DNA from 4 places in the Paeniglutamicibacter sp. NPDC012692 genome. Region 2 is predicted to be linked to each of the others. Evidence: predicted binding sites of a transcription regulator. Region 2 holds the regulator's gene; each other region holds the start of a gene.

Region 1 (7,200 bases), on a different contig from region 2:
GCGGACCTATCCCCCATGTCTCCACCGTACTCAGCTGTCCAAGCAATTGCTCGCGGTCAGCCAAGGTAACGGCTTCCCACACACAGACACCATCAAGGTTCTGAAATTTCTTGCCGCAACGGTTAGCCAGCTTGGCTAGGGTTTTTGTTCGAGCTATCCCCACACAAACCGGCAATCCAAGATGATCCATCACGTCCTGTTTCATACGTCGTGCAAGGTCTTGCAGCTCAGACAGCGTGCCTCGGACGCCGAGAAATGCCTCATCGATGCTGTAGACCTCGACCCATGCCGAGTGCCGCCCCAGCAGCTGCATCACGCGGGAACTCAGGTCGCCGTAGAGCTCGTAGTTGCTCGATTTTGCGACCAGTCCCGCCCCGCGGAAGGTTGCGTCGCTTTCCAGCTTGAACCAGGGTGCACCCATTTCCACGCCCAGGGCTTTTGCCTCGTCGGAGCGTGCGACGGCGCAGCCGTCGTTGTTGCTCAACACGATGACCGGCCGGCCAATGAGCGTTGGATCAAATGCCCGTTCGCAGCTCACGTAGAAGCTGTTCACGTCCACGTGGGCAATGTAATCTTGCGAGCTCCCGTTTAACGGAAAAGCACCTAGTTCAGACGGTGCAGACATGTTTCGGCAACTCCCCACACAGTGAGGGAAGCCAGCTCCCCCACTGCAAGATCTGGATAGTCCGGGCTTTCGGCTTGCAGTACGACTCCTTGCGGAGTGAGGCGTAGACGCTTGACGGTCATTTCGCCGTCCAGGATGGCCACCACCACGGAACCGTCAACGGGTTTGCGGGCTCGGTTCACGATGAGTTCATCCCCGTCCGCGATCCCGGCGCCCTGCATGGAATGGCCCGACACGCGAACGATGAAGGTGCTGGTGGTGTCGTGGATGAGGTGCTCGCTGAGGTTGATGGACCCAAGGAAGTAGTCTTGGGCCGGAGATGGGTAGCCAGCAGCCACGGAGGTCTCGGCGACCGGCAGCATGGTTTGGTCGCTGTCACCATCTATGGAACGTATGTTCTGCACAGTCATCATTGCACCCCAATTTATAGAAATTTAGTTCTACATAAGGATACGTCCGCTACCCACGCTTTGCTCTGCCTTACCCTTGGATGGTGAAACTCATTGGAACCATCGAAGTAGTGAGCAGCCCCGAGAAGGGCGTTAGGGAAACGAGCATTGAAGCCGAACAATACGATGATGCGTATGCGGAGCTCGTAAATGCTCTGGCTGCGGGGGAGCGGCTACTGTCTGTGCGGCGTGGGTAGAACAAAAAAGTGCGACCCCCCAGAGACAAAGCCGGGGGGCCGCGGGTTGTTCCCATGAAAGAAACACTGTTTGCCGAAGGGCAAGTATTTGGCTGTCTCAACAGTACAGAAGCGGTTTGCTTCTGGCCATGCCGGTGATGGTATGAGTATTTACTCACTTACTCATCAGGGAGTGAATCAATGTATGCGGTGAGGAAGTCTCGGATACTTTTGTGTTCGCTGCGAGCAACGTGAATTTTCAGCTTGGTGTGTTTGCTTTGGGCCAGCTCAAAGTTCACGCGAACCATAGGCTCTGCAGGAGTCACGTCATTGAGACTTGCCATTAGGCGGGCTTTCTCCGATTCCGACTTTACACTTGGGCGTCCCGCGCTGAGCCCTGTTCTCTTTGCACTCATTTGCTTACTGCCTCATGTTCATTCAAGAGCGACACAATTTCTGCGCTGAGTTCCATCATTTCCCGAGCGCCTTCTGAGCGTGGGTAATCTTCAATTACCGTTGATCCGCCGGCCGCAGTGCCGGGGTAGTCAACGCGTTGGTGGATCTTGGTGGTGAGGACCGGCAACTCGTAGTCCTCCAGGATCACGGAAATTTCCTTCCCGATATTTGATCCCGTGATAGCGCGGGAGACGATGAATGCGGCTTGCAGCTTTCCATCGGTAATCTCAATCCGCTGCTTGACCAAGTCCACCAGGTCTGCGGTCGCCCAAATGTCGTATGGCGAGGGCTGGACCGGGATGAGGATGAAGTCTGATGCCTTAATGGCCGATACAGCCAGGTCGCTGGCCTGGGGAGCGCCGTCAATGATGACAAAGTCCACTGGCGCGAGACTCTTCACGTCGCGCTCGATGGTGGGTCGATCCATGCCTACAACGGAGATGGGGTGTTCTTCCCGCACAGCGGCCCAGTCCCTAGCGCTGCCTTGCGGGTCAGAATCGATAAGCAAGACGCTATGGCCTGAGTGCTGTAACGCGGTGGCCAAGTGAGTGGCGATCGTTGTTTTGCCAGCTCCACCTTTTTGGTTCAGTACCGCGATGGTTTTCATGAGTCTCCTTCGGCCTGCTTAGTGAGCGGATGAGTAAATGATGCGTTACTCATTACCTTATCATGAGTAAATGAGTAACTACTCATATTTTCTTGTGCGCAACGCTCGGATCTGAGCAAGTGCCACGATTTTGGCGGGGGAGTCCTGGCCAATACGGTTCGCTTGTTCCTCACGTTCTTGACGCAAGCGGGCGGTCGTACGAACGGCTTGTGCCCGGCGTTCCAACGCCTCGACGCTCGATCGTTGATCACGTGATCGGAAAGGTTCGCCAGCGGTCGTCCGCCACGCGGAAAGACGCTTGCGCATCCACCCTCTAAGACGTGGGGCGGAGTCGCTGAGGGGGATACCCGAGTATGGCCACGGGTCACCGGTGGGTTGGAAATCGAGGGCATGGTGGAGATCCGCAACGGTCCAACCAGCGATCAGGAAATCTCGAACGACGGATGCCACATCTTTGGAGCTCATTGGACGCAAGAGGAAAATGCGGCGACGGAGCTCCGAAGCTGCGGAAAGACGCTGCTTTGTCGATGCTGTCGTTTTGTGGGTGGGCCAATTGAGTTCTGGACGATAGGGCGTTTGGTGAGTAGGTGCGGCGGAGCCGCCGGTTTCATATTCAGACGGCGTAGCCGTTCCTTCAAAGTGGTTTTCTCGCGCGCGTGTATGGGTTTCTTTTAAGTTCTTAAGGTGAGAACCGCCTAGGGCGGGAGGGGTGCCAAATTCTTCAACACCATCAGAGGTGGTTGGTTTGACGACGTGCAGGGGGGACGGCGTGCAAAGTACGTAAACAGCGGCTTCGTTGGTGCGTTCTCCGTCTGGCCCGACCGTCGCGTATGTGGCGCTGCGTCCGCTGGCGACGACGCCAAGTAGGCCCCATGTCTGCAAGGTTTTGAGTGCGCGTGCGATGGTCCGTCGGCTTACGCCAACGATTTCACATAGGTACTGCCATCCTGGGCGGGTGGTCATGGATTCGTAGTCGGCGCGCTGGATTAGCGCGCCGAGCGTATTGCGCAGTGTCTTGCGTGATGATGCGTAGCAACGGGCGAATTCTGGGGTATCTGCTAAGGCGCGCAGAACGTCATTCCCGTGTGCTGCCCTGGCAGAACCGGTAGGCACAGCGCGTAGCACAACATCGCGTGTGGTCTCTTTGTGCCGAGAGACACGTCGTTTGCGGTAAATAGCAGGTGTTGGTTCCTGCGCAAGTGTGTGTAAAATAGCAGACACAAGGCTCCTTGAAAAAGGGTGTGTTTGTGAGAGCTATTCACCCGGTCCCGCCAAGAACATGGGGCGAATAGCTAAATTACTTGAGTGAAGGCCCGTCTCGTACGGGCCTTCTTCTATTTAAGAAGCGTGCTTGATCGGCAACTCCGTTTGACTGTCAAGTGCTGCAATGTCGATAGTGCCCAACTGTTCGAGGACTATGTCCGCGATGAAGTCACTGGCAGAAATTCCCTGTGCCTTGGCAACGGCAAAAATCTTCTCAGCCTGCGAGGTGGGAATACGGGTCGTGAATACATGCCGGTCGCCCTTGGAAGGACGCCCGACTCTGCTGCGCGTTAGATTACCCATAGAAGCAATTTACATTTCAGAAATAACTGCACCAAGGACTCCATCCGGTGTGTCGCGATATATTTACCCAAGTCATCACCGCCGATTCGTGCTCAAACCATTGGCCACGGCGGCAGCCGCGGCAAGCCAAGCGCGTTGCGCTGAAGGACGTAGCGCTTCGTAGGAAATCTGACCGTCAACAAGTGCCGGATCATGGGGGATCTGCACAGCTTGCCGCACCAGGGCTTCATAGCCGTTGGCCACGTGTTCCAAATCGGCGCGAGTGGCCTTGGGGTCTGCTTGCGAAATGACTGCCACGGCTTCACGGGCGAGCCTCGCCGAGTGTTCGTTGCGCTCTGCCAGCGCTTCCAGGAGCAGTGCGCCGGCTTCGGCGTGGTCGTTGCGGGTTGTGGTGGCCACGACGATCTGGTCGGCAAGGTCGATCATGCGCAACCACATGGGGTCTGATTCGTCGTTGCCGCTGTCGATGAAGATCAGTCGGTAGTACTTGGCGGCTACGGCGTGGATGGCGTCCACGTCGGCCGGCTCCACGCGTTGCTCGTGTGCCAGCGCCATCGGCTTGGAGCGCAGCACATCGAATTTGTCCCGGGTTTGGTGGTGCACGAAGTGCGCCAGGTCTGCGGACTGCGCCCCGGTGCCCAATAACTTTTCTGACTGGGGGAGTAAGTCGAGCAAGGTTGCCTCGTGTGGGCCCTGCTCGGTGCGCCAGCCTAGGGTCCCCCGGGTTTGGTTGTTGTCCCAGGAGAGCACTCCTGCGCCTCCGTAGCGGGCGAAGATGGCGCTCAGAAGTACGGTGGTTGGGGTCTTTCCTGCGCCTCCTTTGCCGTTCACGATGGCGATGGTGCGTGGCCCTGGCCAGTGTTGGCTGACGGCCTGCACATCGTCCCGTTCGGCCCGTTCATCCTCGCTGGGAGCCATGCGCATTCCCATGCGGGTGAGGCTGCCGCGCCATCCCTTGGAGGCCGGTTCTTCGACCTGTTCCTTGGTCAGGAAGCTTTGGCGGGCCTCGCGACGCGTGCCGGGGCTGGCCGGTTGCTGCGCTTGACCCGTGCCGTTGGCGTTCGGGGTGGATGATTTCCGGGCGAAGGGGTTTGCCGCCTGATTTCCCGTGGCGGGCGCCTGTGGCGCGTTTGTTTCGGGTGCGGTTGCTTCGGGCGCGGAAATCTGGGGGGCTGTATCTGCGCCGGGAACCGGCTGGGGGCTGGTGGTCGGCTGTTCTATTTCCGTGGCCGGGGAGGGGTCCGCGGGGGTGCTCTGTCGCTTGCGGATCGGCGCAGCGGTGGGTTCGGACGGTTCCTCGTGGACTACCCGGGGAACATTTTCCGTGTCGGCGTCCACGGTGCCGTCCGGGTGGACCTTGACGGGCCAGGTTCCTTGCTCGTCGGTCATGAGGGCCCGCACGGGCGCGCCCTGGCTGGCCGCGTGGGCGATCACGAGGGCCAGGGTCTTGGCTCGTGCTTCCTCTTCGTTGGTCGCCTCGAAGTCGTGGGTTTGATCCTCAATGGTGACCGTGGCTGTTCCGTCCGCGTTGACGGTGGCTTCAATGATGTTTCCGGTGGTGCTCATGGTGTTCTCACTTTCTGTGAAGGAGTGAAACCTTGATGGATGGGGCTTCTCGGGGGTTACTGGCCGGAGGCGGTGTAGTCCCTGATTTGGTAGGGGGCTTTGTCTGTGAAGGTGAAGAAGAACGTTGTTTTTCCTTCCCCTGCCCAGGTCTCCCCATCTGCGGTGACCCATTGCCAGGTTGCATTGACGGCGATGCTGTTTTGCTCGTGGTGCGCGGTTTCGATTTTGACGGTGGGTTGGCTGGTCGCTTTCTTGGCGGCTGCGTTCAACCATTCCTCGCCGGTTGCCGGTCGCTCGGGGGCGATGACTTCTTTCGCTCGTTCTGCGGTCATGAGTTTGCGGGCGCGCATTTCTGCATCGGTGCGGTTGAAGTCCTTGGCCGGGTTCCAGGTCGTCATGATCTTGGCCGCCTCGAGCGCAAGGGCAACCTTTGCCGGATCTTCATTGGCGTGGCCTTCCTCGTGCACCCCGGAACCCGGGCCAGGCGCTGCCGTCGCGGTTGGATCTGGCGTGCTGGCTGGCGCCGGTCCAGGTGCGTTGTCGGGCGGGCTGCATGCGGCCAGGCTCAGCGTGATTCCAACGAGTGCTGAGGTGATCATGAGTGGTTTTAGTTTCATCAGATATTCACCTTTTGCTGTCGAAGGATCGGTAGTGGGTCGATGGTTTTTCCGTTGTTGACCGCCGGGCGATCAAACACGGAGGTTTTGGGGTCGTTGATTTGGAAGTGCACATGAATGCCGCTGGAATTTCCGGTGGCACCGGGCTTTCCCAGTGGGGTTCCCTTTGTCACCACGTCGCCGGTTTTGACGAGCAGCGAATGATCCATGGCCTCGTGGAACTCAAAGACCAGGTAGGGGGCTTCGGTCATCTGCGCGAAGAGGTAGTTGCCGTAGAATCCGTAAAGCTTGTCCGGGGAGCCGACGCTGACGTAGGTGATTTTCATGTCGGTGGGTGCGTAGAAGAACGGCTCCGAACCGGCGAGGTCGATCCCCTCGTGGTACATCAAATATGGTTGTCCCGCGCAGCTGGACAGGGGGCATGGCCGTGGGCCGAAACCGGAGGTCAGGCGTGAGGCGGGAAGCGGGTGCGCCCATTCGCCGGCTCGCAGGTCCCCGAAGTCGAAACCGCCCGGGGCTTCACAGGTGGAAGAAAACTCAAGTTGAGCGTTCTTCATGATCTTCTCCACGTACTCCTCGGTTTCGGCGAACGGTGGGATGCCGCCGTATTTCTGGACGTTGCCGGGGCCGGCGTTGTAGGCCGCAAGGGTGAGCTTGAGCTTTTGGTTCTCGTTGGTGGCCAGGTCCGCCACGAAATCGGACAGGTGCTTCATGTAGCGGCCCTGGGCATCGATACCCGCAAAGGGATCCAGAACATCTTTTCCGTTACCCCAGGTGGCCCAGGTGCCGGGCATGAACTGCGCGATTCCCGCTGCCCCGACAGGTGATTGTGCCTTGGGGTTCCAATTGGATTCTTGCTGGATCTGCGCGGCAATGATTCCCACGGGCAGCCCTGCGGTTTTGGCGGCCGCTTCCACGGCTTCTCGGTACTGTTCCGGGATGCTCTCTTGTGGCTTGTCGGAGTCGCCGGCCGGTTCACCCTGGATCACGCATTGGCCGTTCGGGTCTACCGGGGGTTCATCATTTGCGCCCAAAAAGATGATCACCGGAGTGAGCACGAGCAGCAGCAAAGCCAGCAGCCCACCAATGACGAGTTTTGCCGAGCTTCCGCTTTCTTCCATGGTGCTTCACCCCTTAC
Region 2 (7,200 bases):
CGAGCAGAGGAAAACGATGTTGGGCGCCGAGGCCCGCACCTGCTCCGCGGCGTCGGCCGCGGTCAGGGCATAGCCCTCGGATCGAACACCGGCAATGTAGGTGGTGTCGGTTCCGCTGGCCAACAGCGGGTACATCGAATAGGTGGGAGGGAATCCCATGACCGTGCGACCCGGCCCGCCGAATGCCTGCAGGATTTGCTGCAACACTTCGTTGGATCCGTTTGCTGCCCAGATGTTCTCAGCGGTCAGGTCGTGGCCGAGGTAGGAGGCCAGGCGCTCGCGCAATTCGGTGAATTCACGGTCCGGGTAGCGGTTGAGTCCCAGCGCGGCTGCGGATACCTCTTCGACGATCGCGCGATGAACGGCCTCTGGCAACGGATGCGTGTTTTCGTTGACGTTCAGCTGGATTGGAACGTCGATTTGCGGTGCGCCGTAAGGTTCAAGACCTTGAAGATTCTCTCGCAGGGGCAATTTTGCCAGGCGATTTAGCCGTTCATTCACCCCATAAGTCTAGGGCGCGCGGTCCACGGCATCAGAATCAGCAATGTGGAACGGGGTAACAATCGGTTTTCAATGACGCGCGGGTCACACCCGCCGTCAGTAGCGCGGCAGTTACCGTGCCGTTGGAACGTAGATCTCGGTCCCCGGGAACAGGACGCTTCCCTCAAGGTTGTTGATTTCGGTGATCTGCCGCACCGCCTCGCGTGGGTCCAGCTGAGGCGCGAACTCGCGAGCGAGCCCCCAAAGCGTATCGCCCTCAATGACGGTGACGCTGACGGCGTCGACACCCAGCGGCACATCGGCCGAGGCCTTGGCCGGCGAAAGGAACAAACCCAGGAGCATGAGAACGCCCAGACTGGCCAGGAAGATCGGCATGGCGATCAATACGAATTTCCCCCGACGGGTCAGCCGCAGCGGCGCCTCCTGCGGGGCGTGGTAGGCGATGGGGTCTGGAACGAGGTGGAGCGGGGCCGAGAGAGCAGTGCTTGCCATGTCTTTGCCTTTCCTTTGAGTACGACGGGCCGGTGCGAGCGGGCCACGAATCGAACAAGCTTCTATTGTTCGAACACGTCTTTCGAATATGTGTTCGTAGTTCGTAAGTTATTTCTAGCACTTTTCAACGACACGTGTCCAGATCGGTTCGAACAAATCTTTGAAAGCGCCGCTTCCGTCCACTAACATGAGTGATGTGGAACGGTGAATTCACTTCATCACTCCGCACCGACAAATTGCGGAACGCGCGGGCCAACCGCCGACGATCGGGATGAGGCACAAAGAATGACGACCGAACAACGAACCCCTCGGCGTGACGCGAAGAGCCTGACCATTCGCCAGAAAAAGGTTCTCGAAACAATCCAGCGTTCGGTCAGTGCCAACGGCTACCCACCTTCCATGCGAGAGATTGGTGACGCGGTGGGCCTGGCCAGCCTCTCGAGCGTGACCCATCAGTTGAGCCAGCTCGAAAAGCTTGGCTACATCCGTCGTGACCCCCGCCGTCCGCGCGCCATGGAAATCCTGCTGCCCTTGCAGCTCAAGACCGACACGAAACTTGAAGTGGTGTCCGGCCAGGCCGAGCTCAAGGCCGCGAACGGCATGAACGTCTCGGAGCTGACGACCTCGTCCGACACGGCAATGGTCCCGCTGGTGGGACGAATCGCCGCAGGCAACCCGATTCTCGCCGATGAGGCCGTGGAGGACGTGTTTGCGCTGCCGCGCCAGCTCGTGGGCCACGGCGAGCTCTTCATGCTTAAGGTCAGCGGTGATTCCATGATCGACGCCGCTATTTGCGATGGCGACTGGGTTGTCGTACGGCGTCAGCAAACGGCAGTCAACGGCGACATCGTTGCGGCGTTGCTCGACGACGAAGCAACGGTGAAAACCTTCCGCCAGCGCGATGGCCACACCTGGCTGCTGCCCCAGAACTCCCGCTACGAACCGATCCTCGGTGATGCGGCAACGGTCATGGGCAAGGTCGTTTCGGTCATGCGCTCCATCTAGCGAAGCCACACGTATTTCAATGAGTCAGGGGCCGGTCGCAACGACCGGCCCCTGACTCATTTAATGTTTCAACTCTTGGACTCCCCGGGGAGCCGCACCGCATTTAGCCTTCGCTGAGGCGTTCGAGCGCAGCCAGCACCGTCGGCTTGTCGGGGGTCGCCCACAACGGCGGCAAGGAGGCCCGCAGGAAGCTTCCGTAGCGTTCCGTCGCCAGACGCGAATCCAGGACGGCCACGACGCCGCGGTCGTTGACAGAACGAATCAAGCGCCCTGCGCCCTGCGCCAGCCTGACAGCTGCATGACTCGCCGCCACTGCCATGAACCCGTTGCCACCGTGCTTGGCGACATCCCGGCTGCGCGCCGAGGAAAGCGGGTCGTCGGGCCGTGGGAACGGGATCTTGTCGATGATCACCAGGCGGCACGCATTGCCCGGCACGTCAACGCCCTGCCACAGGGTCATGGTGCCGAAGAGGCAAGTGTCCGGCTCGGCGGAGAACTGGTCGACCAAGGCCTTCATGCTCGATTCACCCTGGCACAGAATCGGCACGTCAAGCCTGGAACGCAGGATCTCTGCCGCCTCCTCCGCGGCGCGACGCGAAGTGAAGAGCGCCAAGGCCCCTCCCCCGGAAGCCTTGATGAGGTCTTCGATCTCGCCGATCATTTCCTGCGACATCTGGCGCCCGGGCTTGGGCAGGTGCTTGGCGACATACAGGATGCCCTGCTTGGGGTAGTCGAACGGGCTTCCCACATCGACGCCGTTCCAGGTGGGTGCGCCGTCGCCGACCAGTCCCAAGGCACCGGCGACCGGCTCAAAGGCCGCGCCGATGGCCAGGGTCGCGCTGGTCAGGATGACGGTGCGCCCGTCGAAAAGCCCTTCGCGCAACTTGCCGGCAACCGACAGGGGCGCGACATTCAGCGTGGGTTGGCTCGATTCGTCGGGCTGGACGTAGCCCTCCCCCGGGCTGAAGTGCCCCGGGCGCGAAGCCCAGATGACTTCCCGTTCCTCGGTCATTTCAAGCATCTTGGTGCACTGCTCGACCAGATACATGACCTGCGAACGTGCCATCTGCCGACCGCCGTCCGCGGGCGCGTTGGCCTCGGGCTTCGAATCGGAGAGCACCACGCGGGCGGCCTCCGCGATCTGGTTGATCGCGGCTTCCTGCTCCTCGTTGAGGCCGCGGGCCATCAAGCCCGTGGGGACGCCTTCGAGGCTGCGCTGCAGCGCCTTGGCACCCTGGTTCAGCGAGTCGACGCCCACCGCGCAATGTTTGCGGGCCGCCGACGCGGCGGTCTGCACCATGTTGACCGAGAGCGGGCGGGTCACCGAACTTGTCACCCGGTCCTGCAGCTCGTGGGCTTCGTCGATGATGACGGTGTCGAAGTCCGGCAGCACGGCCAGGCCTTCGAACGCCGACACCGCGAGCATTGCGTGGTTGGTGATGATCACATCGGCATCTGCCGCTCGGGCGCGGGCCATCTCGCTGAAGCATTCGGAGGCCATCGGGCACTTCTGGGATCCGAGGCAGTCCATCGCACTGACCGAGACCTGGCGCCACGCCTTGTCGCTGACGCCCGGGGTCAGGTCGTCACGATCGCCGGTTTCCGTGCGCTCGGCCCATTGGCGCAGCCGCACGACTTCCTGCCCGAGCGCGGAGGACGGGCCGTCCGAGTAGCCGCCGGCGGCCGGGGCATCGGATTCGATCGAGAACAGGGTTCCCTCGTCGTCGTCCGGGTAGCCGCCGCCGAGCTTGTACTGGCACACGTAGTTGGAGCGGCCCTTGACCAGGGCAACCTCCATCTCGCGGGGCAAATCGTTCTTCAGCGACTTCAAGAGCCGCGGAACGTCGCGTCCAACGATTTGGGCCTGGAGTGCCAGTGTCGCGGTCGAAATCACGACGGGCTTTTCCGAGTCCAGGGCGTGCGCGAGCGCGGGAACCAGGTAAGCCATCGACTTTCCCGTTCCCGTCCCGGCCTGCACCAAAAGGTGCTCGCCGGTTTCCATGGCGCGCACGACCTGCTTTGCCATCTCGTGCTGGCCCGGCCTGCTTTGCCCGCCCATCGCGGACACCGCAGCGTCCAACAGGGCGATGACTTCTGATTCCTCAGCCATGAATACTAAATTGCTCCACTTCCGCGGCCATGCCTTCGCGCACCTTGACCATCATGCGTGTCCCGTTTTCGGTGTGTTCGATGGAGAGGATTTCGGCCTCGGCACCGTGGAGCTTGTTGACCACGTCGCCTCGATCGTAGGGAATCATCAGTTCCATTTGGACGCCGGGACGCGGAATTGCGGCACTGACCTTCTGCAGCAGCTCTTCGATGCCGTCGCCGGTGCGGGCCGAGACAATCACGTGGTTCGGCTCGCGTTGGCGCAGGCGCTCCACCACGAAGGGATCGGCCACATCCGCCTTGTTCAACACGATGATTTCCGGGATGTTCCGGGCATCGACGTCGTTGAGCACGGTGCGGACCGCCTGGATTTGGCCTTCCGGGTCCGGGTGCGCGGCGTCGACCACGTGCAGGATCAGGTCGGAGTCCGCGATCTCCTCGAGCGTGGAACGGAACGCCTCCACCAGCTGGGTGGGAAGCGACTTGACGAAGCCCACGGTGTCGGTGAGCGTGTAGTTCAGTCCGTCGCTGGTTTCGGCCTGGCGCACCGTGGGGTCAAGGGTCGCGAAGAGCGCGTTTTCCACCAGGACGCCGGCCTGGGTGAGCCTGTTGAGCAGTGAGGACTTGCCCGCATTGGTGTAGCCGACAATGGCGACCGAGGGCACTTCGTTGCGCTTCCGGTTTGCCCGCTTGGCTTCCCGGGCCGGGAGCATTCCCTTGATTTCCTTGCGAAGCTTGGCCATGCGGTCGCGGATGCGCCGGCGGTCCAGTTCGATCTTGGTTTCACCCGGTCCGCGGGAGCCGATGCCGCCGCCTGCGGCACCCACTCGGCCGCCGGCCTGGCGCGACATGGAGTCGCCCCAGCCGCGCAGTCGCGGTAGGAGGTATTCGAGCTGCGCCAGTTCGACCTGGGCACGCCCCTCGTGGCTCTTGGCATGCTGGGCGAAAATGTCCAGGATCAGCGCGGTCCGGTCGATGACCTTGACCTTGACGACGTCTTCGAGCGCACGGCGCTGTGACGGGGAAAGCTCGGAGTCGATGATGACGGTGTCCGCGCCCGTGGCGGCCACGATCTCACGCAGTTCCATTGCCTTGCCCGAACCCAGGAAGGTTCCGGGGTCCGGCTTGGCGCGACGTTGCACGATGCCGTCCAGCACCTCGGAGCCGGCCGTCTCGGCCAGGGCGGCGAGTTCGCGCAGGGAGTTTTCGGCGTCCTGGGCGGTGCCTTCGTTCCAGATCCCGGCCAGCACCACGCGCTCGAGGCGCAGCTGTCGGTATTCGACCTCTGTGACGTCCTCGAGTTCGGTGGACAGCCCCGCGACGCGGCGGAGCGCCCGGCGTTCGGCAAGATCCTCCTGTGCGCCGTCGAAAGACGAATGTTCCCGGGTCAGGTTGCTCAGCGCCTGGGCGCGGCCCGAGAAGATTCCCTCGTGCTCGGGCGCCCCGAAATGCTTGCTCTTATCGGCGACCGAATGGTCGCTGGCAAGAATCCGTTCAATGGCGGCCTTGATCTGCGCCTCGTCCATGTCGTTGTCGTGTGGACCGGAATGCTGTGAGTTGGTCATGTTCCCCTTTGCGTGCTGTATTCCAGAATAGTGCCCTGCGCCGACAGATGCGCCGTATTCGTGTGCTTGATCATCATGAGAGTTCATGTGTTGTCCTTCGATGGATTCTTTCGAGGGGGTCCACCGCATGCTGGGTCAATGAAGTCCGTGGGTGCCATGATGCCGGAAAGCTTGATTCGGGGCGCTTTGATATGGTGCGGCATGGCTTGGGGAGACTTGGAACTATGACTTTTCGGCGCGTGGCAGATACCCAGATTCGTCGGCCGCGGAGGCCGTCTGGTGTGTTGAAAATGCGCAACATGCGTCTTACAGGAAAGTCATAGGGAAAACTCTATCACTGCATGGGTGCGGCTCGCATTAACGTAAATCACACCCCGAATGGGCCAATACCGGCCCGCAGGGCCGTGCACGGTTTGGGATTGCGACCCCCGGGCGGTTAACCTGCCAACATGAGCTCGGATCATTATTTCAGCGCGCAACCGTCAAAACCGGAAAAGCGACGCACCATCAGCGTCGAACTGGGCGGTGCAACCCGCAAGGTCGAAACGTCCGGCGGCATCTTCAGCCCGGACAGGATCGACAAGGGTACAGCCGTGCTCTTGGACTCGGTTCCGGAACCTTCAACGACCGGAAACCTGCTTGATATCGGCTGCGGCTGGGGACCGATCGCACTGAGCCTGGCGCTGGCTTCCCCGGAGGCCACGGTCTACGCGGTCGACGTCAACGAGCGCAGCATAGGCTTGACGCGCGACAACGCACGCTCGTTGGGGCTTGGCAATGTCAAGGCCTCGCTGCCCGAGGAGGTCGACGCGGCCACCACCTTCGACACCATCTGGTCGAATCCGCCCATCCGCATCGGCAAGGAAGCGCTCCACGAGCTGCTCCTGCTGTGGCTGCCGCGTCTGGCACCGGGCGGAACCGCATGGCTTGTCGTCCAGAAGAACCTCGGCGCCGACTCGCTGCAGAAGTGGATTGGAACCGTGATGCCCGAGTCTTGGGCGGTTGAACGCACCTCGACGGACAAGGCCTTCCGCACGATCCGAATCCACCGTCCGCAGGAAGCCTAACTTCACACGCACGTACCTGTGCGCAAAACATAGAGGGCGTTGGACACCGCGGTGTCCAACGCCCTCATGCGTGTCTGGTACTAATCCGCGGAAATGCTGCCGCGGGCGACGAGCACGGCCGCCCCGCTGAGGAACACGTGTTCGGCACCCCCGGCACCCGGGGCAAACCTGATTCCCAGCACCCCGCCGGGAACCGCGACTTCCCAGTTGGCAACGTTCTGGGCATGGGCCCAGTGCCGCGTTGCCACGGCCGCAGCGCAGGCACCCGTGCCGCACGAGAGCGTCTCGCCGACGCCGCGTTCGTGCACCCGCATCCGCAGGCTGCCGCGCCCGCCCTCGACAAGGGGTTCGGCTGGCAGCACGTACTCGACGTTGGTCCCGTGGGGCGGCAACGGGTCGACAGCGGGGATGGTGAAGAGCTCGAGGTCATCGAGCTCCGCCTGGCTTGCCACGGCGACGAT
Region 3 (7,200 bases), on a different contig from region 2:
CCCTCGGACACGCGGAACGACGGACGGTCAACGCGCTGGCCGTTAACCAGGATGTGACGGTGCACAACCAGCTGACGAGCCTGGGCGATGGTGCGGGCGAAGCCTGCACGCAGAACCAGGGCGTCCAGACGCATTTCCAACAGTTCGACCAGGTTTTCACCGGTCTGGCCCTTGGTGCGCTTGGCTTCTTCGAAGGCACGGGTCATCTGTGCTTCGCGGATGCCGTACTGGGCGCGCAAACGCTGCTTTTCGCGCAAGCGTACTGCGTAGTCGCTGTCCTGCTTCTTGCGGGCGCGGCCGTGCTGGCCCGGACCGTAGGGACGACGCTCCATGTACTTTTCAGCTTTAGGAGTCAGAGCAAGGCCGAGGGCTCGCGAGAGGCGAACCTTACGGCGGGCACGAGTGTTGTTAGCCACGAGTGTCCTTTTCTTTTAGAGCGACTGTTTATCTAGCTGGCCTCCATCGTGGAGAGTTGTGGGAAGCCGCTTCCCAATTCACTACAACCCGTGTCTGCGCACCCGAAGGAACCGAAGTTCCATTGGATTTGCACACAGGGCTTGCCAGCCAAGGACCAATCCTACCACCGCCATCAAACCAGCGGCACATCGCCGCCGGTTCACCGCGATTCGGTCCACCTTGCGCGGCGTGGTCCACAGTCTATTTTTTGCCGCGGAACTTGGCTCGGATGATGTCCCTGATGCGTTCGAGGCGTTCGCCAATCAGGCGTTCGGCTCCATTGGTCGTGGGACGGTAGTAGTCGACACCCTGTAGGTCATCCGGTGCGTACTGTTGCGTGGCAATCGAATGAGGGGAATCGTGCGAGTAGATGTAGCCCTTGCCGTGGCCCAATTGCTGGGCACCGGCATAGTGGGCATCACGCAGGTGCATGGGAACTCCGCGGCCGCGCCCGGCGCGAACGTCGGCCACTGCCTCGTTGATCCCGTTGTAGGCCGCATTTGACTTGGGTGCCGTTGCCACGTGGACCACTGCGTGGCCAAGGATGATGCGGGCCTCGGGCATGCCGATGAGCTGGACGGCCTGCGCCGCGGCCACGGCTGTTTGCAGCGCGGTTGGATCGGCCATGCCGATGTCTTCCGATGCGCTGATCATGATGCGCCGGGCGATGAACCGCGGATCCTCGCCCGCTTCGAGCATCTTTGCCAGGTAGTGCAGGGCCGCATCGACATCGGAACCCCGGACGGACTTGATGAAGGCGCTGATGATGTCGTAGTGCTGGTCCCCCGCCTTGTCATAGCGCTGCACCGCGGCATCCATGGCGCGTTCGGTGTGTTCGAGGGTGATCCGGATCCGCTGGTCCTCGACGGGCAGGCCGCCGGCGTCGGCTGCCGACCCGTCTTCACCACCGGATTCGGCAGCGGTGTCGCCGGATTCGGTTTCTTCGGCTTCCGCGGCTGGCTCGGCAGGCTCCGGGTTTTGCGACTGGGCATCCGCCGCACTCCACGCAACGCCTGCCGCGGCCTCCAGCGCCGTGAGGGCGCGGCGCGCGTCTCCCCCGGCCATGCGCACCAGGTGGTCCAGCGCGGTCAGGTCCATGACCAACTCGTCATTGAAACCGCGTGGGTCCTCAAGGGCCCGGGTGATCAGTCCGGCGACGTCGGATTCTTCCAGCGGTCGCAACGTGAGCAGCAGCGAGCGAGAGAGCAGGGGGGAAACGACGGAGAAGGAAGGGTTTTCGGTCGTTGCGGCGACGAGCACGACCCAGCGGTTTTCAACACCCGGCAGCAGCGCGTCCTGCTGGGCCTTGTTGAAGCGGTGGATTTCGTCGAGGAACAGCACCGTGGTGAGACCGCGCAGGTCGCGGTCCTCCAGCGCCTGGTCCATGACACGGCGCACGTCCTTCACGCCTGCGGTGATGGCGCTAAGTTCAACGAAACGGCGTCCCGGGGCACGGGCGATGACGTGGGCGATGGTCGTTTTGCCGGTGCCGGGAGGTCCCCAGAGGATGATGCTGGACGGACCCGAGGGGCCCGGGCCATCAACGCCGGCCAACTGGCGCAGCGGGGAACCGGGCTTGAGCAGGTGCTGCTGTCCAACGAGTTCCTCCACCGAGCGCGGGCGCATGCGGACCGCAAGGGGCGCGCGGGGGCGCACATATTCGTCGTTGTTTTCCTCGTCGTCATCCAACGCACTGAGAAGATCGTTCACTCCCCTAGCCTAGTTCAGCCGGTCTGGTGATTTGTCCATCTGACGCTTTTTCCGAATGGATGGTCAGTGGCCGATCATTCAGGGTGCACGCGCGGGATTTGTCGTGGTGTTCCGGGAACCCTGGAAACCCATCTGGCTTCTCTCAAGGTTCTGCGTGGGCGCGACCGGCGGCCCCCGCCCAAGGCCGGAACCTGCCCCGCCGGAGAATCGATGCGTTCGCACATCGGCCGCCCGGGAATGAGGTTGCTCCATCAGTCCGTAAACAGCGGCGCCGTGTATCCAGCGGTGCGAAGCTCCGGATGCCAATGGAGGTTGCGTTCGGGAGCACCGCGCGGCTGGCCAGCGCGTTCGATGAGATGTGGAACGCCGCCAATCATCTTCATCGTGATCAACCCGGCATGCACCTGGAGATGATGATACAAACAGAGCAATGCGCCATTTCTGACACTGGTCTCACCGCCCTCGAGCCATGGTTTGACGTGGTGGGCTTCACTGGTCGCGGCAGATCTGTTGCAGCCGGGAACCGTGCAGCCGCGGTCGCGCAGCGCAAGGGCGCGGCGTTGGGCCTTGTTGAATCCACGCGCCTCCCGTCCGAGGTCGAGCAATTCCCCATCGGTGGCCAACACCGCCGGCAACAGGTCGGCGTTGCAAGCCATCCGCCTGATGTTTGCTGCTGAAATGGGTTTGCCGTGGTTGGTGATTCCTGCGTCTTCCAGCTGTCCAAGAAGGCTTTGGTAGCCGATGAACACGCCGATCTTGACGTGCATCCCGCCGGTATCGCTGACGTCGTCACCCGAGAGAACACCGGCACAGGCGGCAATGACTGCGTCGAGCAGCAGTTGCGGCGAGTTGCGTGGATCGCTGGCACCCGCATCAAAGGGGTCTCCCTGCGGGGGCAGCCCGCAATCCAGCTGGCTGAGTGGCGTGTCTCGCGGGTCGGTCCCGGGCGCCATGGCCCATTCAGGGGCTGGGGTTCCCGCGGGACAGAAAACAGGAGTACTTGAAAGCGGCGTTTTGGGCCGGCCGTTCGTTGCAGCGGCGGGAGGCATTCGGGTTTGCGCGGTTGACGTGGAGACTGGAGGCAGCTTTTGCGACCGCGGGTTGCTCCAAGCCTCGCCGAAGGAGAGGAGGACTTCGCTATCCATGGGGTCGCAGCGCAGCAGGAACTCGTCGCATCCGTCCCTGTAACCGCGGTAAAACATGCCGCGCTTGGCGAGGATTTCGTCATCGGTGATGGGCGATCCGTTCTCGGACAGGAACCCCTCCCAGTCCTGCAGGGCCTTGCCACAGGATTTGGGTTCACCCGTCCGTGCCTCGTGGACAAGCGATTCCTCGATCGCGGTGGTAATGATTCGGGCGTCGGGCCGCGGCGATATGCGTGGCTGCATGCCTTCGAGCCGCCCTGCCAGTTGGGAGAGATTTCCGACATCCGCAGTACCGTCTGAGGCGGCGCCGGCCAATACCGGGTAACTGGGGCGCGGGCCTTCGGGCGGCCGGGCACTTTCCGGACCGACCGTTGCTGCCTCCGGCGCGGGCATAGGAGCGACCATCAGCCGGGCACCGGTGAGCCGGCGGCGGGCCTCTGAAACCGAAATGTGCAAGTGGGCCTGGGTATACGCGACCGTATTGCGGTGTGGAGCCATGCCCCGGCACATGACCGCGGGTGGGATACCCACGGTTCCGTCGACAAGGGACTGCGGATCGACAACCAAGTCATCGACTTGTTGAGCCGTTGCAGGGTCAAGCCGGTGGATCTGGGCGGCGTCCGCGTCGAAGGTAGCCACGAGTTGGGCGTAGGCGATGGCGCGGTGCCCTTGTTCGAGAAGGCCGAGCATGACCGCACTGGCCGCGGCATCCAATGATGTCCCGGTCAGACGGACCGTCAGTTCACGCAGGCCGAGCACGGCTATGGCCATGTCCCTGCCCAGCTTTCCGGGGTCGGCGTCCGCCTCCGGCAACCCTCTTGCTTGCGTGATCATGCCCATCATTCTGCGCTTCTCGAGGGTCTCGCGTTGCCGGAAATGGGCAACTGTGGGGGAAAGTGGTCTATCTGGTGCCTGAACAAACTGGTGTCCGCACGCGTGGAGCGTTTGTGCCAAGGTGCAGGTGGGTATGGCGTATATGTAGAGTCGAAGTTGGCATGCGGTTTGTATGCCACACCAGGCGAACCGACCCGGCATCATTTTGGTTGCATGCCCTGACCAAGGTCGATCCCATTTTCGAAAATTAAGGATGTCATGAAGGCAGTTTTGCAAGTTGTATCGCGCGCATCGGTTGAAGTCGAGGGAGAAGTTGTCGGCAAAATCGATTCGCCTGGCTTGCTGGTACTGCTCGGCGTGACTCATGAGGACACCCCGGCCTTGGCCGCAAAGCTCGCGGCCAAGGTTTGGCGCCTGCGCATGCTGGCGGATGAAAAATCGTGTGAGGACTTGGATGCACCGTTGCTGGTCGTCAGCCAGTTCACTCTGTATGGGGATGTGCGCAAGGGACGACGACCGGGCTGGACGGCCGCAGCACCCGGCGCAGTGAGCGAGCCGTTGTATGAGGAATTCATGGCGCAACTGCGGGAGCTGGGAGCGCACGTGGAATCCGGAGTGTTCGGCGCGATGATGGAGGTTTCGCTCGTGAATTCCGGTCCGTACACGCTCATTGTCGACACCGATGACCTGCCGGGATCGTAGCCTTCCGAATCAAACGTAGCGCTTGGGCAGCTGCCGTTGGCTGCGCCGACGGCAGCAGGGAACGCAGCCCGAACCGGGCGGAGAGAGGCGCCCCGGCCGCGGAACGTTCTCACGGTAGGTACTAGCGGCACAGCGAGAGAATCCTGTGGGCCACCGCGGAACCTCGTGCGGTTTCCGTTCCAGGGGTGCGGAAACCGGTATTTGGGCGCATACTGCCAATTGAACTGGGGGGAGCATCTATCCCATAGGTACTCGAGGTTCGCCGTGAATATCTCCAGAACATTGGCCCCTGCGATGCTTGCCGCAGCGCTGCTGTTGACTACAGACATGCCCCAGACTGGTTCGCCGATCCAGTATCCGCGGCCGCCCTCCTTAGAACTGGATACATTTCAAGCTCAAAGGCAACAGGTGGCACTAAGCCCGGTTCACTCCAGATGGGTTGAGGCCCTGGGCATCGTGCCGATCGGGCCAACAGGCGGCACACCAACCAGAACCCCGGCTCAATCCGGTTTGGCAAGCGCGACCGGCACGTCGTGGTTGCAGGGTGCTGGAAATGCGGCCCTTTTGGTCCGACCCGAGGGCGCCACACCGTCCTCGAAGTTCCGCGCCAAGGCGCGGGCCGTCTTGAACAAGTATGGCTGCTCGTCCTCAGGGATAAGAATCAACGACAAGCGTTTGGGCAGGTACTCCAACGGGATGGCTGACTGGTACAACAACGTGGTGTTGCTGCGCAGTTCCATGCCGGCCAGCCGGGTGACTTATGTAACCGCCCACGAATGCATGCACATGCGGCAGTACCGGGCCTACAGGGGAAACGTGAACAAGCTCGCTGCCGCGATGAACCGGATCTACGGCGGCAAGGGGTTCACCGGACTGGAACGCAATGCGGACTGTATGACGCGTGCCGTAGGAATCAAGGTCACGAACAGCGCCTACGCCTCGTCGTGTAGCGGTGCAAAGCAAACGGCCGCGCTCAAGGTACTCAATGGCAAGCGTGCATGACCCTCCACTGTCGCGCAGCTGGTTTCAGCAGTCGTCCTCGTATCCGAGTGCCCGGGCCTGTGCCATGCGGCGCTGCCTAAGTTTTTTGGCGTCGGCATTGATTTGATTCGGCCTCCATGACTTGGCCACAACGACAGCCGCCACAATCAGGACAGCGATGTTCAGTCCGCTTCGCCAGGTCAAACCGTCCTCGAGCAGTTGCGCAAAAACGAAGAAAACCGCAAAGTAGAGCATCACAAACAGGATTCCCACACGCTTGGCAATGACGCCTCGCCTGATGGCAGGCGGATTGATTGCGGCGAGTTGAGCCGCGAAGACCTCGACGTTTCCGAATTCCGCGGCAAGGGTTGCGGCATGTCCAGTGTGCTCACGGTGGTCCTTTGCCTCACGCAACGCTTCGCTGGCCTGGGCTCGGGAGAACAGGTACCGGCCGCGAAGCAGGTTTTCCGCATGGGAAAACCAATGGGAATCGCCCCAATTCGAGTCATCGACCAGCGGCGGCTGCGCCGTGGCGCGTATGAGAAGTGCAGCGGCGAAGAGCACAACGCCGGCAAGGGGAATACTCCAGTTCGGCGGGGCTGGAATCAGGTTCTCAGGCAGTGACGAAACCAGGCCGACCGTTCCGACGATTCCCGTAATTGCTCCGGCCCATGACGCCGTCGCCAGGTGAAGCTTGCCCCTCGTGCGCAGGATCCATCCCCAGATGCCGAGCCCGCAGAATACTGCGGTCAGCGGGAAAAGCACGACCAGCTGACCCTGCGCGCTACGCGTATTCCAACCGTCGTCGATGCCAATCCAAAGCCCCAGAACAATCAGCATTACACCAAACGCCAGGAGCATCACCTGGACGCCGCCTATGATGCTCCGGAAGGGCAAATCCTTTTCCAATACGTCCGCAGGTAGACGCATGCGTTTGCCGACGGTCCGACCAAACACCTCGGGCTTGCCAAAAAGCGCGGTCGGTGTTTGACCGCTGGCTAAGACACTTTCACGAACCTCGGCCAGCCGGGGACTGACAGCCCCCTCCTCTGCGCCAAAGAGAACCATCGTGGCGGCGGCGTGTACTGCCCACTCGCGGTACGCCTCAGGCCAGAGTTCCACTTCGGACAGCCATGGATCGGGCTGCTTGTCTCGTTTTTTCATGCCGTCCTACTCGTAAAGAATTGTCGTGCCGTCGACACTCGGGGCAAGGAACTAGGTCAGGCCCGCAGAACTGCATCCTTGAAGAAGAACCAGAGTTCTCGCTGCGCCGCGAGGTGGCCGCGTCCGGAGCCGGTGAGCGTGTACACCTTGCGGCCAGGTGCACCGTCGCCGTCTTCCCAGGTGCTGTCCAATAGGCCCGCAGCTTCCA
Region 4 (7,200 bases), on a different contig from region 2:
TTTCCACCCGGTAGCCGTCCGCCGAGCGGTTGATGTCCAGCGGCAGGATCTTGATACCCATGCGCCGGGCCTCGGCCACCAGCAGCCGCTTGGGGTACATCCCGGGGTCGTGTTCCCAGATTCCGGCGAGGAACGCCTCCGGGTGGTGGGCCTTCAGCCAGGCCGACTGGTAGGTGGGCACGGCGAAGGCCGCACCGTGGGCCTTGCAGAACCCGAAGGAACCGAAGGCCGCCAGCGTTTGCCAGACCTCGTCGATGACATCCAGCGGGTAGCCGAGGTCTTGGGCGATGGAACGGAAGAAGGCCTCGACCCGGGGCTCCGACGCGCTTCCCAGGAGGCGGCGGTAGACATCGGCCTTGGCCAGCCCGCAACCGGTCATCACGTCGAAGATCCGCAGCACCTGCTCATGGAAGACCGTGACACCGTGGGTCTCGGCGAGCGCGGGTCGCAGGTTTGGGTGCGGATATTTCTCGGGTGCGAATCCGTGGCGGTTTTCCAGGTAGGGCTTGACCATGTTGGATTTCATGGGTCCGGGTCGGAAGAGGGAGATGTCGATGATGAGGTCGTTGAAGTCCCTGGGGGCGAGTTTGCCGATGAGTTCGCGCTGTCCGGGTGATTCGATCTGGAAGCAGCCGAGCGTGTGGGTGGAGCGGATGAGTTCGAAGGTGGGTTTGTCGTCGAGCGGGACGAGGGCCAGGTCGATGGTTCCGTTGGGTTTGATGTAGGCGGGGATTTCCCCCGGGTGTTTGCCTTGGTGTCCCCCCGCCTTGGCGACTGCCTGTGCGTCCGGGTGGATGCGTTGGATTTCGGCGAGCGCGTAGGTGATGGCCGATTGCATGCGTACCCCCAGGACGTCGAGCTTGAGCAGTCCCATGGGGTCCATGTCGTGTTTGTCGTATTGGCTCATGGGGAGGTTTAGTCCGCTGGGTTGGACAGGGGTTCGGTCCAGGAGCGTGTTGTTGGAGAGGATGACTCCGCAGGGGTGCATGGAGATGTGTCTGGGTAGCCGGTCGAGTCGTTCGGTGAGGTCCACGAGGAGGTCGAGTTGTTTTTCGGTGCCGAGTCGGTCTGCGAAGGGGGCGAGCTCGGGTTTTTCGTTCAGGGCGTCGCGGAAGGATGAGGCGGAGAAGCGCCAGAGTTGCTTGGCGATGGAGTCGATGTCTTCCTCCTCCATGCCGAGGGCAGTTCCCGCGTCGCGTACCGCCCCCCTGGCGCGGTAGCCGTTTTGCATGCTCATGAGGCTGACACGGTCGGCGCCGAAGCGGGTGAATATTTTTTGGTAGATGTTGTGGCGTTGGGCGGATTCGACGTCTATGTCTATGTCCGGCAAGGTGGCCCGGTCGCGGGAGAGGAAGCGTTCGAAGAGCAGGTCGTGGGTGATGGGGTTTACCTGGCTGATGCCGGTGAGGTAGTTGACCAGTGAGGAGGCGCCGGAGCCGCGTGCGGCGGAGCGTATGCCCATGCGGGTGATCATGTCGCTGACTTCCGCGACGGTGAGGAAGTAGGGGGCGAAGCCGAGGTCTGCGATGGTGCTTAGCTCCTCCCCCAGGCGTTGGCGCATCAGGGGGTTGTTGCCCTCCCCGGGGATGAGCCTGTTGATGCCGGCTTCCGCGCGTGCGGCGAGTTCCCGGTTGGGTTCGTCGGTGATGCCGATGATGTGGGATTCGGGCACTACGGGTATTCCCCATCCGGTGTCGCTGACGGGGTCGAGGCGTGCCCAGTCGGCGAGCGCGGCGGTGTTGCGCAGGAGTGTTGTCCCTATCCGGGGGTTTGTTGCCTCGCGGGCGAGTTCCGCGGCGAGGTGGCGCATGTGTCCCGTGGTCTTGAGCCAGCCTTGCCCGTTGGGTTGGATGTCGTTGAGGGTTTCGAGGGAGGTGAGGGCGCGTGCTGAGTCCAGGACGTCTGCCGTTGCCGCTCCGTCGGGTTCGGTGTATCTGACGGCGTTGGTGAGGATGGGGGCGATGTTTGCCGTTTCCGCGCAGCGGAGCATGCGGATGGCGTGTGCGGTGCTGAGGCGTTCCCCGGGGTTGTTGAGGTGGGTCACGATCTCTACCCGTAGTGTTCTCTCCCCCAGGAGTGTGCGCCATCGGTGGATGAGGGTGCGGGCCTGGTCGTAGCGGTGGTGTTGGGTTGCCAGGCCCACGTCGGAGTTTGGTCCCAGCAGGATCGTGAGCAGTGGTTCGCCCTCGGGGTCGAGGGCGTGGGTTGCCAGCTCCCCGGGGGTGATGCCTATGTGTTGTTTGCGTATCCCGTCGGGTGTTGTTGGTTGATGTGCGGCGGAGACCAGGCGGCAGAGGGCCTTGTAGCCGGTTCCGTTGCTGTGTCCCTTGGCCAGGATGATGATTCGCCCGGAAACGCGCAGGGGGTTGCGTGTCTTGCCGTCGCCGGGCCGGGGTGCGGGTTCGAGGGTTGCGAGGTCCACCCCCAGGATGGGGTCCATCCCGTGTTTGATGCAGGCCTTGAGGTGTTTGACGCTTCCGTAGAGTCCGTCACGGTCGGTGATGGCCAGTGCGTCGGCGCCGTCGGCGAGCGCTGCCTGGACAAGGTCTCCGGGCCAGGAGACTCCGTAGTGGGCGCTGAAGGCGGATGCCACGTGCAGGTGGGTGAAGCCCGTGGGCATGTTCGTCCCTCCCTTCGCGGCGCCCCTTTCGTTTGCTGGGTGCGGGTTTGAAGGTTTTTGTCGCTTCGGTGTGGGAGCAACGTGGGCCGTCCGCCGTGCAGGGGGTAGAGCCATCATATTAGAACATGTATTCGAATCAAGTCGCGTTGGAACACATTTGCCCTCCGCGTGCGTTCGTGTCGCATGGCTTTGGCGGTGATCAGGGATTATGTGGTTCGCATGAGATGGCGCACCCGCGCCCTCTTTTCGCCGGGCGTGCCTACCCGGAGTGCCCGAGCCTGTCGAATGCCACGAGGTAGGCCTCGTTGTAGCTGGGGAATTGCGGGACCTGGTCGCGCAGGACCGAAAGCGGGATGTGCGTCCTGATGGCGAGTGCCGCCTGGTGGATCCATTCGCTGGCTTGCGGCGCCACGGCCCATGCGCCGATCATGACCTGTTGCCGACGGTCGATCAGGATACCTAGGTCCCCTCGCGGGTTTTGCTCGTAGGTCCATGGCCGGGCGAGGGTTTCGGGCAGGTTCACGCTGACGGCCTCGGTCTCAATGCCAATCAGGTCGGCCTGCTCCCGCGTAAGTCCGACCGCCGCGATTTCCGGGCTTGTGAACACCACGCGCGGGATCCCCCCGTAGCCGGCGATTCGCTCCTTCCCCAGAATGCAGTCGGCGACGACGCGTCCCTGGTATTTGGCGACATGCGTAAAGGGCATGATTCCGGTGACGTCGCCCAACGCCCAGAGCCCTTCGGCCGATCGGCAGTGCTCATCCACCTGCATGTACCCCTTGTCATCCAGCAGCCCTCCGGCGAGTGAGATGCCCAGCCCCTCGGTGCGCGGGATCCGTCCGGTGGCGAAGACGACGGCGTCCACGGCCAGTTCATTTCCGTCACCCAGCGTCAGCACGCTTCTCCCTCCCTCGGCTCGCCCCTTGGCGATCGAGCCGTTCATGCGCACATCCACCCCCGACTCTCGCAGGTAGGCTTCGGCGAGCGCGGCAACCTCGGGCTCCTCGCGGCCCAGCAGGCGCTGGCTCCTGTTGAGCAGCGTGACGTCCACTCCGAATCCGACCAGGAAGGTGGCGGTTTCCAGCGCAACGGCACTTCCGCCGACGATGGCCACCGCTTGCGGCAGCTCCGCGAGCGTGTACACCTCGCGGTTGCCCCATGCGGTGATTTGGTCCGCTCCCGGGAAGGAAGGGAATATAGGCGCGGTTCCGGTGGCGACGACGATGTGGTCGGTCAGGTATTCCCGGCCGTCGGCTTGAATTCGACCCGGTCCCGCGATGACGGCTCTCGCGCGGACAACCTGGGCTCCGCGCCGCAGGTAGCCCTCGGCCTCGGCACTGTCATCCAGATGCCTGGCCATGTAGTCGCGATATTCCCGGGCTTGCTGCCAGTTGAGTGTGACGCCCGAAATTCCGGCGGTGCGCCCGGCTTCGTCCCGGAGTTCCGGTCCCCGCAAGATCGTCTTGGAGGGGACGCAGGCCCAATAGGCGCACTCACCCCCAATGAGCTCCGATTCAAACACCACAACCTTCTTGCCGGCGGCGATCAGCCTATCGGCGGCAACTTCCCCGCCGGGGCCCATGCCGATGATGGCAACATCGAATATTTCCTCCACAAGACCACTCCTGCGTTCATGAATCCGCCATGCAATGCCTTGCCCTTCAGCCTCGCACTTACCCCGGCGAACAGCCAGAGAACGGGGCTAGGCACTTTCCCCGCAGGCGTCGTGGATCTTGATGATCCACCATCTTCCGGTCTCGACCTGGCGGGAGACCTCGAAGGTCCGCAGGGGGCCCACCCCGGCGAGCCTGACCTGCAGCCTCCAGACCTCGTAGTCGACAAGCCCCGGTCCGCGGCCTCGTTCGGCCCGCAGCTCCTCCTTCCACCAGTCGCGCCGCTGGAACCACCGCACCGGCTCGGCGGCCAGCTTGTATTCCCGCCCTTGCCAACGCATGCGGAGCGGCACCCCCGCCGGTATGCAGTCGACCTCGATCGACTGGGTAAAAATGCCCACGCCCCCACCTCTCACTCGCCCCACACCGCCAAGCGGCGCCGCCCCCGGACCCATTCTGACCCAAGGAAGCAGCGCCGCACGGGATTCAATGGCGCACTCAACCATTTTATTAGAAACTATGTTCTATACAAGGTGAGACTAGAACATATCTACGACAACTTACGCCCTGAGATCTACTTTTCGGCAATTCCGAGGGCATAGACTCGTGCCCATGACTCCAGTACCAGCACCCATGATCACCGCCTTGACCCTGGGCGTGCGCGACGTTGAGCGCTCACGCGGCTTCTATGTCCAGGGCCTCGGCTTCCGCGAGGTTTCCCACATTCCCGGGGAAATCCTCTTCGTCCAGGCAGGCCACGGCCTCATGCTTGCCCTGTGGAACGTCGCCTCGATGCCCGGAGAGTACGGGGATGTGGGCCACGGGGTGCAAGCGCCCCCGATGTCCCTTGGCCACAACGCCGGCAGCGTTGAAGAGGTCAACGACTTGTACGCGAAGGCGATGGCTGCGGGTGCCACGTCCGTCGGCGCCCCGACAACCAGGGAATGGGGCGGAACGAGCGCCTGCGTGGCGGATCCGGACGGCTTCCGCTGGGACTTCGTCCACAACCCATCCTTCGGCATCGGTGAGGACGGGTTCGTTACCGGCGTCTAGCGCCGCCGCTTCCTCCCATTCCCACGGAAAGAACGTTCCGGGCATCATGCACATTTCCAGTTTCCCCATTCGCAGGATCACCGAACGCACGCAAAACCCGGCGCCCCGCAACGAATGGCCCCACACCCTGCCACCGGTCCGGCATCTCCTGGAACACGGGTTGGAGCTGGGCTCCGCCACGGTTCTGGTCGGGGAAAACGGTTCGGGAAAATCGACCTTGGTCGAGGCGATCGCGGCGAGCTACGGGCTGTCGCCGGAGGGCGGCTCCACCGGTGCCCAGCACAGCACCAGAGTCACCGAATCGATCCTGGATGAGCACCTGCAAGTCATCCGCAACCCCGGGGCGAGCCGCCGGGGGTATTTCCTTCGCGCCGAAACCATGCACGGTTTCTACACGTATCTCGAGCAAAACCCGGGAACGCGGCCCGAACCCCGCTTCCATGAAATGAGCCACGGAGAATCATTCCTGGAACTCATCGTCAACCGCTTTCGCGAGGGAGGACTGTGGGTACTCGACGAGCCCGAATCGGCGCTGTCGTTCTCCGGCTGTCTGGCGCTCGTGGGCATCCTCAAGGACCTGATGGCCACCGGCGATTCCCAGGTCGTCATGTCCACCCACTCGCCATTGCTGGCGGCATTGCCGGGAGCCGATATCTACGAGGTCGGGCCGTGGGGCCTGCGGCACAGCGAATGGGACGACCTGGATTTGGTCACCAACTGGCGGTCCTTCATGAACATGCCCGGACGCTACCTGCGCCATCTCTAGGAAGCAGTCCCGGGCTCGCATGGGTGAGGGGGCCCGACGAAGGCGGACCCCCTCACCTCACGGAGTTTAGGAGACAGCGGCCGCGGCCGACCGAATCAGGTCCGCCACGACGCCGGGGCGCGAAACGTAGATCGCATGGCTGCCGGGCGTTTCCACGACGGTGGCCCCGATGCGCTCTGCCATGGAGGCCTGCGCCGCGGGCGGGATCATCCGGTCCTCGGTCACGTGGAGGTACCAGCTCGGCTTTGCGCGCCATGCCGCTTCGCTCACGCTACCGCCCAGGGCCTCGAGGCCCCACGGCACCTGCGAATCGGCCATGAACCTGGCCTCGTCGGCGGGCACGTCCCCGGCAAATGCCTCGTGGAACTTCTCGCGGTCCAGGAAAAGATACCCATCAACGGGCGGCAGGATCGGCGGCTGGGGCCCGTCCTGGGGGAACCCCTCAATGAGGGTGTTGACAGATTCCCCCGTATCCGGCGCGAACGCAGTGACATACACCAGGGCGGCGACCTTCTCGTGGGTCCCCGCCTCGGTGATCACCGCCCCACCGTAGGAGTGGCCAACAAGGACCACGGGGCCTTCCAGGCCGTCGATCAGCTGACGCGTCATCGCAGAGTCATCTGCCAGCGACTTCGTCGCATTCTGTACAACGCGCACGTCGAAGCCGTCGCGCTGAAGCTCCTCATACACCGGCTTCCAGCCGGCTCCGTCGACGAAACCGCCGTGGACAAGGACTATGGTGGCACTCATGGTCTGTTCCTTCTGATTCGTTGGTGTTCGGGCTATGGGACTCCGGACGGTTTCGGCACAGAACATCCCCGGGACCCCGAGCAACGCCCGTGTCCAACCATCCGGAAGGATTTTGCGCAGGATCCAGCGCACAAACCCCTCACAGGCCAAGGCCCAAGGGGTTCAGTCGTCTTCGTCCTCATCGTCGTCGAGGTCGGGATCGTAATCCGGCGGCACAGCTCCGCCCTCGCTGCCCCACTTCGAACTTTGCACATCGCTCACGGCACGCTCGTCGGTGTTGTGCGTCAGGTGGTGAGGGTGCGGATGCCCGTGTTCCGGGTGTTCCGCCGGGTCCTTGGCTTCTTCGCTCATGTGGCCAACGCTAGACCTTTTCCGCGCCTTTGGGCAGACCCACCAAC

The links. Region 2 encodes LexA, which represses DNA repair genes until DNA is damaged. Its sites were predicted from a motif close to TCGAACANNTGTTCGA; they were not measured.
Region 1: ACFY5D_RS21120 (LexA family protein) is a predicted target of LexA. The motif match lies at 1,011-1,026, and genes of this name have one in related genera.
Region 3: ACFY5D_RS02525 (DUF222 domain-containing protein) is a predicted target of LexA. The motif match lies at 4,374-4,389, and genes of this name have one in related genera.
Region 4: ACFY5D_RS02710 (DNA polymerase III subunit alpha) is a predicted target of LexA. The motif match lies at 2,740-2,755, and genes of this name have one in related genera.

The regions. Positions count from the first base shown of each region.
Region 1 covers NZ_JBIBDE010000009.1:50,145-57,344, reverse strand. The annotation lists gene ACFY5D_RS21125 (Y-family DNA polymerase) at 1-625, opposite strand, end outside; gene ACFY5D_RS21120 (LexA family protein) at 604-987, opposite strand; gene parA (ParA family partition ATPase) at 1,663-2,313, opposite strand; gene ACFY5D_RS21110 (hypothetical protein) at 2,392-3,534, opposite strand; gene ACFY5D_RS21105 (hypothetical protein) at 3,652-3,879, opposite strand; gene ACFY5D_RS21100 (AAA family ATPase) at 3,955-5,445, opposite strand; gene ACFY5D_RS21095 (hypothetical protein) at 5,502-6,062, opposite strand; gene ACFY5D_RS21090 (transglycosylase SLT domain-containing protein) at 6,062-7,183, opposite strand; gene ACFY5D_RS21085 (hypothetical protein) at 7,197-7,200, opposite strand, start outside.
Region 2 covers NZ_JBIBDE010000006.1:251,753-258,952, reverse strand. The annotation lists gene ACFY5D_RS19015 (histidinol-phosphate transaminase) at 1-501, opposite strand, end outside; gene ACFY5D_RS19010 (LysM peptidoglycan-binding domain-containing protein) at 613-993, opposite strand; gene lexA (transcriptional repressor LexA) at 1,279-1,998, shown strand; gene ACFY5D_RS19000 (ATP-dependent DNA helicase) at 2,102-4,108, opposite strand; gene hflX (GTPase HflX) at 4,101-5,672, opposite strand; gene ACFY5D_RS18990 (class I SAM-dependent methyltransferase) at 6,122-6,739, shown strand; gene dapF (diaminopimelate epimerase) at 6,820-7,200, opposite strand, start outside.
Region 3 covers NZ_JBIBDE010000001.1:569,097-576,296, forward strand. The annotation lists gene rpsD (30S ribosomal protein S4) at 1-416, opposite strand, end outside; gene ACFY5D_RS02520 (replication-associated recombination protein A) at 658-2,166, opposite strand; gene ACFY5D_RS02525 (DUF222 domain-containing protein) at 2,418-4,154, opposite strand; gene dtd (D-aminoacyl-tRNA deacylase) at 4,404-4,847, shown strand; gene ACFY5D_RS02535 (hypothetical protein) at 5,112-5,849, shown strand; gene ACFY5D_RS02540 (hypothetical protein) at 5,874-6,992, opposite strand; gene ACFY5D_RS02545 (PadR family transcriptional regulator) at 7,049-7,200, opposite strand, start outside.
Region 4 covers NZ_JBIBDE010000001.1:616,036-623,235, forward strand. The annotation lists gene ACFY5D_RS02710 (DNA polymerase III subunit alpha) at 1-2,620, opposite strand, end outside; gene ACFY5D_RS02715 (dihydrolipoyl dehydrogenase family protein) at 2,880-4,235, opposite strand; gene ACFY5D_RS02720 (DUF6504 family protein) at 4,323-4,634, opposite strand; gene ACFY5D_RS02725 (VOC family protein) at 4,846-5,286, shown strand; gene ACFY5D_RS02730 (ATP-binding cassette domain-containing protein) at 5,333-6,052, shown strand; gene ACFY5D_RS02735 (alpha/beta fold hydrolase) at 6,119-6,802, opposite strand; gene ACFY5D_RS02740 (hypothetical protein) at 6,965-7,153, opposite strand.